DNA from 2 places in the Streptomyces drozdowiczii genome. Region 2 is predicted to be linked to the other one. Evidence: riboswitches for the same ligand, from Rfam matches in the RefSeq annotation. Region 2 holds a riboswitch; the other holds the start of a gene.
What was found. A riboswitch is a leader RNA that binds a small molecule or an ion and turns the genes downstream of it on or off. The one in region 2 is predicted to bind cobalamin.
Positions count from the first base shown of each region.

Region 1: linked by a shared signal. The riboswitch ahead of NEH16_RS02235 (ABC transporter substrate-binding protein) and the one ahead of NEH16_RS02825 (hypothetical protein) in region 2 are both predicted to bind cobalamin.

Region 1 covers NZ_CP098740.1:496,097-501,343, forward strand. The annotation lists gene NEH16_RS02225 (PepSY-associated TM helix domain-containing protein) at 1-967, opposite strand, end outside; gene cobF (precorrin-6A synthase (deacetylating)) at 1,068-1,880, opposite strand; cobalamin riboswitch at 1,964-2,105, shown strand; gene NEH16_RS02235 (ABC transporter substrate-binding protein) at 2,136-3,203, shown strand; gene NEH16_RS02240 (FecCD family ABC transporter permease) at 3,200-4,291, shown strand; gene NEH16_RS02245 (ABC transporter ATP-binding protein) at 4,288-5,088, shown strand; gene NEH16_RS02250 ((2Fe-2S)-binding protein) at 5,105-5,247, opposite strand, start outside.
Region 2 covers NZ_CP098740.1:616,864-622,110, reverse strand. The annotation lists gene NEH16_RS02835 (ABC transporter ATP-binding protein) at 1-1,615, shown strand, start outside; gene NEH16_RS02830 (ECF transporter S component) at 1,681-2,481, shown strand; cobalamin riboswitch at 2,440-2,563, shown strand; gene NEH16_RS02825 (hypothetical protein) at 2,610-2,993, shown strand; gene metE (5-methyltetrahydropteroyltriglutamate--homocysteine S-methyltransferase) at 3,018-5,247, opposite strand, start outside.

The DNA of each region.
Region 1 (5,247 bases), 120 kb from region 2:
TGTCGGCGGGTGGAGTGATGACGAGCTTGCCGCGCAGACCTTCGGCACGGGCGATGCGGACGGCCTCGTCCAGGTCGGTCTGGACGGCGGAAGTGCCGGGCGCGGGCTGCTTCGACGCCGCCCCGCCCAGGGTCGAGGAGACGGACGGCGTCGCCCCGCCCAGCGCGTCCTGGATCGTGCCGATGTTCACGCCCGCGTGCGCGGACCACGTCAGTCCGGTTGCCGAGAGGGCGAGGAAACCGGCCGACACCCACAAGCCCACGGCCCCGTGCCAGGACAGCGTGCGCTTGCGCCCCTGCACGCCCCGGCGCGGTACGAACAGCCGACGCATCCTCTCCCGCCCGCGCGGCGCCCCGAGCCACAGGGCGAGCCCGCCCAGCACCTCGACCCACAACCAACTCGCTGCGATCTCGCTGTAGTTGCGGCCGAACTCCCCGAGATGCAGCGTGCGGTGCAGGCTGTCGAACCACGCCCGTACGGGCAGCCACTCGCCGAACGTACGCAGCGAGCCGCGCACCTCCGCCGTGTAGGGATCGACGAAAGCGGTCTGCGTGTATCCCTCGGGCAGCCCCTTCACGTCGAAGGTGACGCGCGTGGTGTCCTCGTCGCCCGCTCCCTTGGTGACGGAGACGAGCCGCCCGCCGGGTGTCGCCTCGCGGGCCGAGTCCACCTGGGCGGCCAGCGGCTTCGGTTCGCCGTGCGGGGTGACCTTCAGTTCGTGGTGGTAGACGACGGACTCGATCTGCGGCGTCGCCGTGTAGAGCAGTCCGGTCACGGCGGCGACGAGCAGGAACGGACCGATGAGGACGCCCGCGTAGAAGTGCAGGCGCAGAAGGAGGGGCCGCAGCCCGCTCCACATGCCTCCACCGCTCCTCGTCGTCGGCGTGGCGAAGTCCTCGGTGGCGGCGGCCTCCTCGGTCGTGTGTGGTCGGAGCGGTGGTGGCGCGGCAGGCGTGGTCTCGGTCATCGGCTGCTCCTCGTGCGTGGACCGGTGGGGACGGTGACGTGCACGTAGAGGAGTCGGAGCGAATGGCGCGCGAGTTCCCACCACCAGGGTGAGACCTACGTCACATGCGATGGAGGTCCGCAGCCCCCCGCGACGGTCCTTCCGCGATGCGCAGCAGATACGTGTCCATGATCCAGCCGTGCCGCTCGCGTGCCTCGGCGCGGACCCGTCGGATGCGGTCGGAGACTTCACGGATCGGCCCGGCAACGAGGAGTTCGTCCGGGGTGCCGAGGTAGGCGCCCCAGTAGATCCATACGCTGTCGCCCGCGACCTGGGTGAACGACTCGTGGGCGTCGAGCATGACGACGATGTCGCCGTCGTCGTTCTGGCCGACGTCGGCGAGACGGCGGGCCGGGGTGATGTGCACCGGGCGTCCCACCTGGTTGAGCGGGATGCGGTGACGGGCGGTCAGGGCGGCGACGCTCGTGATTCCGGGGATGACCTCGACGCTCACGGAGAGCGCGCCGCGGTCCTCGATGTCCCCGAGGATGCCGAGCGTGCTGTCGTACAGGGACGGGTCGCCCCAGACGAGGAAGGCCCCCGTCTCGCCGGCCGTCATCTCGTCGCGCATCGCCCGCTCGAAGATCTCGCCGCGCCGCTCACGCCAGTCCTGGACGGCCGCCGTGTAATCGGAACGGTCCATCGGGCGCCGGTCGCGGCTGGGGTCCTCGACCTCCACCACGCGGTACGGGCCCCGCGCGTGCTCCTCGATCATCCGGTGGCGCAGGTCGGTCAGCGACGCCTTGTCGGGGCCCTTGCCGACGATGAAGAAGACGTCGGCGCGGCGGATCGCCTTCACGGCCTGAAGGGTCAGATGGTCGGGGTTGCCGGCCCCGATGCCGATGACGAGGATCGCGCGCTGTTCCGTGCTCATGCGGACAGTCTTCCAGGGGCCTCTCCTCGGCCGGCGCCGGGACGCCCGGCTCGCGTCCGACCCGGTGTCCGGGTGCGCCCGGTCATTACGTACGATCACCAGGTCAAAGCCGCGGCAGGAGCCAGGAAGCCGGTGCGAATCCGGCACGGTCCCGCCACTGTGACCGCGCACGTCCCCACGGGTGTCCGCGGAAGTCAGGTCACTGACCTGCCGCGGGCCCGATCCGAGGAGCGCGGACTCCGCAGGAGGCTTCCCATGCACGACGGTCACAGCCGTCCCCTTTTCTCGTTCTCCCCGTCGCCCGTGGTGTCCGCGATTTCACGTCGGCGCGGTCCGGCGCGCCTCGCCGCGGCCGTCACAGCGCTGTCGGCGATCCTGCTGACGGCCGGCTGCGGCTCGTCCGGCACCACCGACGACTCCCCGAAGGCGAGTGCCTCGGCGGCGAAGGGCTTCCCCGTCACCATCGACAACTGCGGGGTCAGGACGACGTACACCGAACCGCCGTCCCGCGCGGTGACCATCCACCAGCACCCGGCCGAACTGATGCTCTCGCTGGGGCTGAAGGACCGTATGGCCGGTACGTCGTACCCCGACTCGGCGGTGCTGCCCGCTCTGCGCAAGGACTTCGCGTCGATCCCGCAGTTGTCGAAGGAGGCGCCGTCGTTCGAGAAGGTCCTCGACACCGATCCCGACTTCGTCTACGGCGGGTACGCCAGCGCGTTCGCGGAGAAGGAGGGGCGCTCGCGCAAGGCGTTCCGGGACGCGGGCATCGACACCTACCTCAACCGGGAGAACTGCGCCGGGAAGGAGGGGGTGACGATGGAGGACACGTACGCCGAGATACGCACGATCGGCAAGATCTTCGGCGTCCCCGACCGCGCGTCGGCTCTCGTCTCCGAGCTGCGCACCCGCGTGGACAAGGCGAGCGCGGCCGTGAAGGGCGCGCGTGATGTCTCCGTGTTCGTCTACGACAGCGGCGACAAGTCCGCCTTCACGGCCGGGGGCAAGGGCCTGGGCAACGAACTGATCGAGCTGGCGGGCGGCAGGAACGTCTTCTCCGACCTGGACGACGTGTTCGGCGACGCCTCATGGGAACAGGTCGTCGACCGCAAGCCGGAAGTCATCGCCATCTACGACTACGCGGGCACCACCGTCGCGCAGAAGAAGAAGTTCCTGCTCTCCCAGCCCGCCCTCGCCGACGTGCCCGCGATCAGGAACAAGCGCTTCGTGGTCCTGCCGCTGACCGACACCCTCGTCGGCGTCCGCTCGGCGGACGCCGTGGGCGACCTGGCGCGCGGGCTGCACCCGGACAGCTTCGAGTGACGGCGCTCGCCACGGACGCCGGGCACACCACCGCGGTCGAGCCGCGCCGCCGGGCCGCGTTCGCCGTCGTCCTGGTCGGGCTCACCGTGCTGCTGGCCGCCTGCATGACCGCGGGGCTCGCCCTCGGCTCGGTGCGGGTGCCGCCCGCCCAGGTGTGGCACATCGTGACGCACGCGCTCGGCGCCGACTGGACGGAGCCCACCTGGACCCGGGCGCGGGAGACGATCGTGCTCGACGTGCGGGGCCCCCGCGTCCTGCTCGGCGCGGTCACCGGCGCGGGCCTCGCCGTCGTCGGTACGGCGCTCCAGGCGCTGGTGCGCAACCCCCTCGCCGAGCCGTACCTCCTCGGCGCGTCCTCCGGCGCCTCGCTCGGCGCGGTCTCGGTGATCGTGTTCGGGTCGAGCCTCTTCGGGACGGTGTCCCTGTCGGCGGCCGCGTTCGCGGGGGCACTGGGCGCGCTCGTCCTCGTCTACGCGGCCGCCCGCACCGGTGGCCGCATCACCTCGATGCGACTCGTCCTGGCAGGGGTCGCCGTGGCGTCGGTGCTCAACGCGCTGCTGAACCTGCTCCTCCTGACGACGGACAACGGCAACGAGGCGCGCACGGTCCTCGCCTGGACCATGGGCGGTCTCGGCGGTGTGTCCTGGGGGTCGCTCTGGCTGCCGGGTCTGGCGCTGCTCCTCGGCATCGCGGTCCTCATGGTGCAGGCCCCGAATCTGAACCTGCTGCTGGCCGGGGAGGAGGCCGCCGCCACCATGGGCCTGGACGTCGCGCGGTTCCGGGCCCGGATGTTCGTGCTCGTGTCGCTGGTCACCGGTGTGCTGGTCGCCGCGGCCGGACCGATCGGCTTCGTGGGCCTGATGCTCCCGCACATCGTGCGGCTGCTCGTCGGCGGCGACCACCGGCGCGTGCTGCCGACCGCCGCGCTGGGCGGTGCGTCCTTCCTGGTCCTCTCGGACATCGTGGCGCGGACCGTGACGGCGCCGGAGGAGATCCCGGTCGGCGTGCTCACCGCCCTGTGCGGCGGGCCGTTCTTCCTGTGGCTGATGCGGCACGACGCGCGCAAGAAGGCAGGAGGCACGGCATGACGGCGGCCGAACTGCACGTCGAGGGCGTCACGCTCACGGCCGGTGCCCGGCGGCTGGTCCACGACGTCACGCTCACGGCCCGTCCGGGCGAGACGGTCGGCCTCGTCGGCCCGAACGGCAGTGGCAAATCCAGTCTGTTGCGCTCCGTCTACCGGGTCCTGCGCCCGGAAGCCGGAACCGTCCGCGTCGACGGTGCCGACGCCTGGTCCCTGTCCCCGCGCCGGCTCGCGCGCACGCTGGCGGCGGTGGTGCAGGACGCCCCGTCCGGCCTGGAGCTGAGTGTGCGGGAAGTCGTCGCGATGGGGCGGACCCCGCACAAGCGGCTCCTGTCCGGTGACACGACCGAGGACGCCGCGACGATCGAGACGGCACTCGCCTCGGTCGACGCCGTCCCCTTGGCCGACCGCCCCTTCGACCGTCTCTCCGGCGGCGAGCGCCAGCGGGTGCTGATCGCCCGCGCCCTGGCCCAGGAGCCGTCGCTGCTCGTCCTGGACGAACCGACCAACCACCTGGACATCCGGCACCAGTTGGAGGTCCTGGCCGTGCTGCGCCGACTGCCCGCGACGGTTCTCGTCGCCCTGCACGACCTCAACCTGGCAGCGCACTACTGCGATCGCCTGTACGTGCTGCGCGACGGCGGTGTCGTCGCGTCCGGACCACCGCACCAGGTGCTCACTCCGCGCCTGCTGGCGGAGGTCTACGAGGTGGCCGCCGAGGTGGCGGTGCACCCCCGCACGGGCCGTCCCCAGGTGACGTTCCTGCCGGCGGACGGGCCGTTGCCCGGCGCGGCGGGGTGACCGGCACCGGACCCGGTCACCGGGCCAGGCAGCAGTCCCCGCACTTCGAGCCGTTGGGTGCCCGGTAGTACAGGCAGCAGCTGCGGCGGCGGAAGGTGAGCCCGGGGCCGGTGATGCGGCCGGTCCCGGGCAGCCGTCCCGTCTCCAGGAGTTCGCGCG
Region 2 (5,247 bases):
CGACGACGCGGCGGCCCCAGCGCTCCGCGACGTCGACCTGACGGTCGAGGAGGGCGAGTTGTGCCTCGTCGTCGGCCACACCGGGGTCGGCAAGTCCACCCTGCTCGGCGCGGTCAACGGCCTCGTCCCGCACTTCACCGGCGGCACCCTGTACGGCAGGGTCACCGTCGACGGCCGGGACACCGCTCACCATCCTCCGCGCGAACTCGCGGACGTCGTCGGCGTGGTGGGCCAGGACCCGCTGGACGGCTTCGTCACGGACACCGTGGAGGAGGAACTCGCGTACGCCATGGAGCAGTTGGCCGTCCCGCCCGCCACCATGCGCAAGCGCGTCGAGGAGACCCTGGACCTGCTGGGGCTCGCCGACCTCCGCCACCGCGCCCTGCACGAGCTCTCCGGCGGCCAGCAGCAGCGCGTCGCCATCGGCTCGGTCCTGACGAGCCACCCCCGCGTCCTCGTCCTGGACGAACCGACGTCCGCCCTCGACCCCACCGCGGCCGAAGAGGTCCTGGCCGCCGTCACCCGCCTCGTCCACGACCTCGGCGTCACCGTCCTCATGGCGGAGCACCGCCTCGAACGCGTCGTCCAGTACGCCGACCGCGTACTCCATCTGCCCGGCGACGGCCACGTCCGCATCGGCGCCCCCGCCGACGTCCTGCGCAGCTCCACCATCGCACCCCCCATTGTGGAGCTGGGCCGAGCCGCCGGATGGGACCCCCTCCCGCTGTCCATCCGCGACGCCAGGCGCACCGCCCGCGAGCTGCGCACCCGACTGACCGGCCACACCCCGGCACCCGTCCGCCGGGCGCCCGGCCCCGACCGGCCCGACCTGCTCACCGCCCGCAAGGTGACCGTCGCCCACAAGGGGGTCCCCGCCGTCCGCGAGGTCGACCTCACCCTGCGCGCGGGCGAGGTCACCGCGCTGATGGGACGCAACGGATCCGGTAAGTCCTCGCTGCTGTGGGCGCTCCAGGGCACCGGTCCCCGGCACTCCGGCACCGTGTCCGTGGCCGACGGCACGCCACGCGGCGCCGACCCCCACACCCTGCCCGCCGCACGGGCCCGGCAACTGGTCGGCCTCGTCCCGCAGACCCCCGCCGACCTCCTCTACCTGGAAAGCGTCGGGCAGGAACTCGCCCAGGCGGACACCGAATCCGCGAACGGCCGGAAGGCACGCGAGATCCTGGACCGGCTCGCACCCGGAATCCCCGACAGCAGCCACCCGCGGGACCTGTCCGAAGGGCAGAAACTCGCCCTCGTCCTGGCCATCCAGCTCACCGCGGCCCCGGACGTCCTGCTCCTGGACGAACCGACCCGGGGCCTCGACTACCGGGCCAAGAACCGGCTCGTGGAGACGGTCGACGCCCTGGCCGCCGAAGGCCGCGCGATCGTCGTCTCCACCCACGACGTCGAGTTCGCCGCACGCGCCGCCGACCGGGTCGTCGTCATGGCCGAGGGCGAGATCGTCGCCGACGGGCCCACCACGGACGTCATCGTCGCCTCCCCGGTCTTCGCGCCCCAGACGGCGAAGATCCTGGCCCCGCTGCCCTTCCTCACCGTCGACCAGGTCACCACCGCGCTGGCCACACCTCGACCGGAGGGCGGTCAGCCGTGAGCAAGCCGACAGCACCGACCGTGCCCGCGATCGTGCTCGTGCCGCGCGCCACCGTCGTCATCGCCATGGCTGCGCTCCTAGGCATCGTCGCCTTCTTCTGGCCGTTCGTCGTGGCACCCGGGACCTTCGGGTCGAACTACGCGCCGCCCCTGATCTTCGGTGTACTGCTCGTCCTGATCCTGTGCGTCGTGCTCTCCGAGATCGCCGAGGGCGGCATCGACTCGAAGGCCCTGGCCATGCTCGGCGTCCTGTCCGCCGTCAACGCCGCGCTGCGCCCGCTCGGCGCGGGCACTGCGGGCATCGAGACCGTCTTCTTCGTCCTCGTCCTCGCCGGCCGGGTCTTCGGCCCCGGCTTCGGCTTCACCCTCGGCTGCACCTCGCTGTTCGCGTCCGCGCTCATCACCGGGGGAGTCGGCCCCTGGATGCCGTACCAGATGTTCGGCTGCGCCTTCGTCGGCATGCTCGCCGGGTTCCTCCCGCGCGCCACCGGCCGCCGCGAGGTGCTGCTGCTCGCCGTCTACGGCTCCCTGTCCGGCTATCTCTTCGGCTTCCTCCTCAACCTCTCCTTCTGGCCGTTCTCCCTCGACCCGAACAGCTCCATCGCCTACCTGCCCGGCCTGCCCTTCACCGAGCAGTGGCACCGCTACGTCGCCTTCGACCTGGCCACCTCCCTCGGCTGGGACACCGGCCGCGCCGTGACGAACTTCGTGTGCGTCCTGCTGGCGGGCCCCGCTGTGCTCACGACGTTCCGCCGCGCCGCCCGCCGCGCCCGCTTCCGGGCCCCGGCCCGCTTCACCGCACCTCAGCCGGTGGACCGCCCCGGGGGCCATGAGACGATGACCGCCGAATCGGGCGACGGGAGCTGAGGAAGCCGGTGTGAATCCGGCGCGGTCCCGCCACTGTGACCGGGCACGACCCGGGAGCCAGACACTCACACCGTCGCCACCTCCACGATGTCCGGGGCGGACCTCCCCGGTGAGAGGCGGACGGCTCCATGCCGGAATCAGCTGGACCCACCCCGACGGCCGCCGCGCCCAGCAGGGTGACGGTGTGCCGGGACTGCTGCTGCGGCACGGTCAAGGTGCCGGGCGACCACAGGGCCCAGACGGCGCGGCTGCGCTCGGCCGTCCCGGTGCGCGTCTCCGCGTGCCTGGACGTGTGCGAGCAGGCCAACGTCATCGTCGTGCAGCCATCGGCCGAGGCCCGTCGCGCCGGGGCCCGGCCGGTGTGGCTCGGCCTGGTCAACGACCCCGAGGCGACCGAGGACGTCATAGCCTGGGTCAGCGCGGGAGGCCCGGGCACGGCCCCGATGCCGGAGATCCTGGACCTGTACGCGTTCGACCCGGGCCCGGCCGGCCGGGGGCCGGGACGCGGGTGACGTCCCGGCCCCCGGCAACCCCGTTCAGGAGGCGGGCAGTTCCGCCCGGACGGTACGGGCGGCGGCGACCAGGTTCTCCAGCGAGGCGCGGGTCTCGGGCCAGCCGCGGGTCTTGAGGCCGCAGTCGGGATTCACCCAGAGCCGTTCGGCGGGGATCGCCTTCAACCCCGTACGCAGCAGCTCGGCGGCCTCCTCGGCGCTCGGGACGCGGGGCGAGTGGATGTCGTAGACGCCCGGTCCCGCCTCGCGCGGGTAGCCGTGGGCGGCCAGCTCGCGGGCCACCTGCATGTGGGAGCGGGCCGCCTCCAGGCTGATGACGTCGGCGTCCAGGTCGTCGATGGCCTGGACGATGTCACCGAACTCCGCGTAGCACATGTGCGTGTGGATCTGGGTCTCCGGCCGTACCCCGCTGGTGGTGAGCCGGAACGCCTCCGTGGCCCAGGCCAGGTAGTCCGCCCGGTCGGCGGCCCGCAGCGGCAGCGTCTCGCGCAGCGCGGGCTCGTCCACCTGGATCACCGAAGTCCCGCTCGCCTCCAGGTCGTCGACCTCGTCGCGCAGGGCGAGGGCGACCTGCCGGGCGGTCTCCCCGAGCGGCAGATCGTCGCGGACGAACGACCAGGCGAGCATGGTGACCGGGCCCGTGAGCATGCCCTTGACCGGGCGGTCGCTCAGCGACTGGGCGTACGAGGTCCAGCGCACCGTCATCGGCTCGGGGCGCGAGATGTCCCCGGCGAGGACCGGCGGACGCACGTACCGGGTGCCGTACGACTGGACCCAGCCGTGCTGGGTGGCGAGGTAGCCGGTCAGCTGCTCGGCGAAGTACTGCACCATGTCGTTGCGTTCGGGCTCGCCGTGCACCAGGACGTCGATGCCCGTCTTCTCCTGGAAGGAGATGACCTCCCGGATCTCCGTCCGGATGCGCTCCTCGTAACCCGCCGGGTCGATGCGTCCGGCCCGCAGGTCGGCACGGGCCGTCCGCAGCTCTCCGGTCTGCGGGAACGACCCGATGGTCGTCGTCGGGAGCAACGGCAGTCCCAGCTGCGCCCGTTGGGCCGCCGAGCGTTCGGCGTACGGCTGCGAACGGCGGCTGTCCGCGTCCGTCACGGCCTCGGCCCGGGCGCGCACGGCCGGGTCCCGGGTGAGGGGGGAGCCGGCCCGGGAGGCCAAGGCGGCCTTATTGGCGGAGAGTTCGGCGGCGATGAGGTCGGTGCCCTGGGCGAGCGCCTTCGCCAGGGTGACGATCTCCGCGGTCTTCTGCCGGGCGAAGGCCAGCCAACGGACGATCTGCGGGTCGATCTCCTTCTCGGCGGCGGCGTCCAGCGGTACGTGCAGCAGAGAGCAGGAGGCGGCCACGTCGACGCGGTCGGCCAGCCCCAGGAGGGTGCCGAGGGTGGACAGCGACTTCTGGAGGTCGTTGATCCAGATGTTGCGGCCGTTGACGACACCGGCGACCAGGCGCTTGCCGGGGAGCCCGCCGACGGCCGCCAGGGCGTCCAGGTTGGCGGCTGCGGCCTCGGTGAAGTCCAGCGCCAGGCCCTCGACGGGCGCCTTGGCCAGGACCGGAAGCGCCTCGCCCAGCCGGTCGAAGTAGGAGGCGACGAGCAGCTTCGGCCGGTCGGTGAGCGCGCCGAGGTCACGGTAGGCGCGTTCGGCCGCGTCGAGTTCGGCCGGGGTGCGGTCCTGGACGAGGGCCGGCTCGTCCAGCTGCACCCACTCGGCACCCGCCGCACGCAGATCCGCCAGGACCTCCGCGTACACCGGCAGCAGCCGGTCCAGCAGGGTCAGCGGCTCGAAGTCGGCGGGCACGCCGGGGGCCGGCTTGGCCAGCAGGAGGTAGGTCACGGGCCCGACCAGCACGGGCCGCGCGGTGAGGCCCTGGGCCAGGGCCTCCTTGAGCTGCGCTACCTGCTGGCTGGAGTCCGCGGTGAAGACGGTGCCGGGGCCCAGCTCGGGGACCAGGTAGTGGTAGTTCGTATCGAACCACTTGGTCATCTCCAGCGGCGCCACGTCCTGGGTGCCGCGCGCCATGGCGAAGTAGCCGTCCAGCGCGTCGGCCGCGACGGCCTCGCGGTGGCGTTCGGGGATGGCGCCGACCATGACGGTGGTGTCCAGGACGTGGTCGTACAGCGAGAAGTCACCGGTGGGGACTTCCTGGATGCCGGCGTCGGCGAGCTGCTGCCGGTTGTCGCGGCGGAGCCGTGCGGCGGTCTGCCGGAGGGCGTCCGCGGTGACGCGGCCCTTCCAGTAGCCCTCG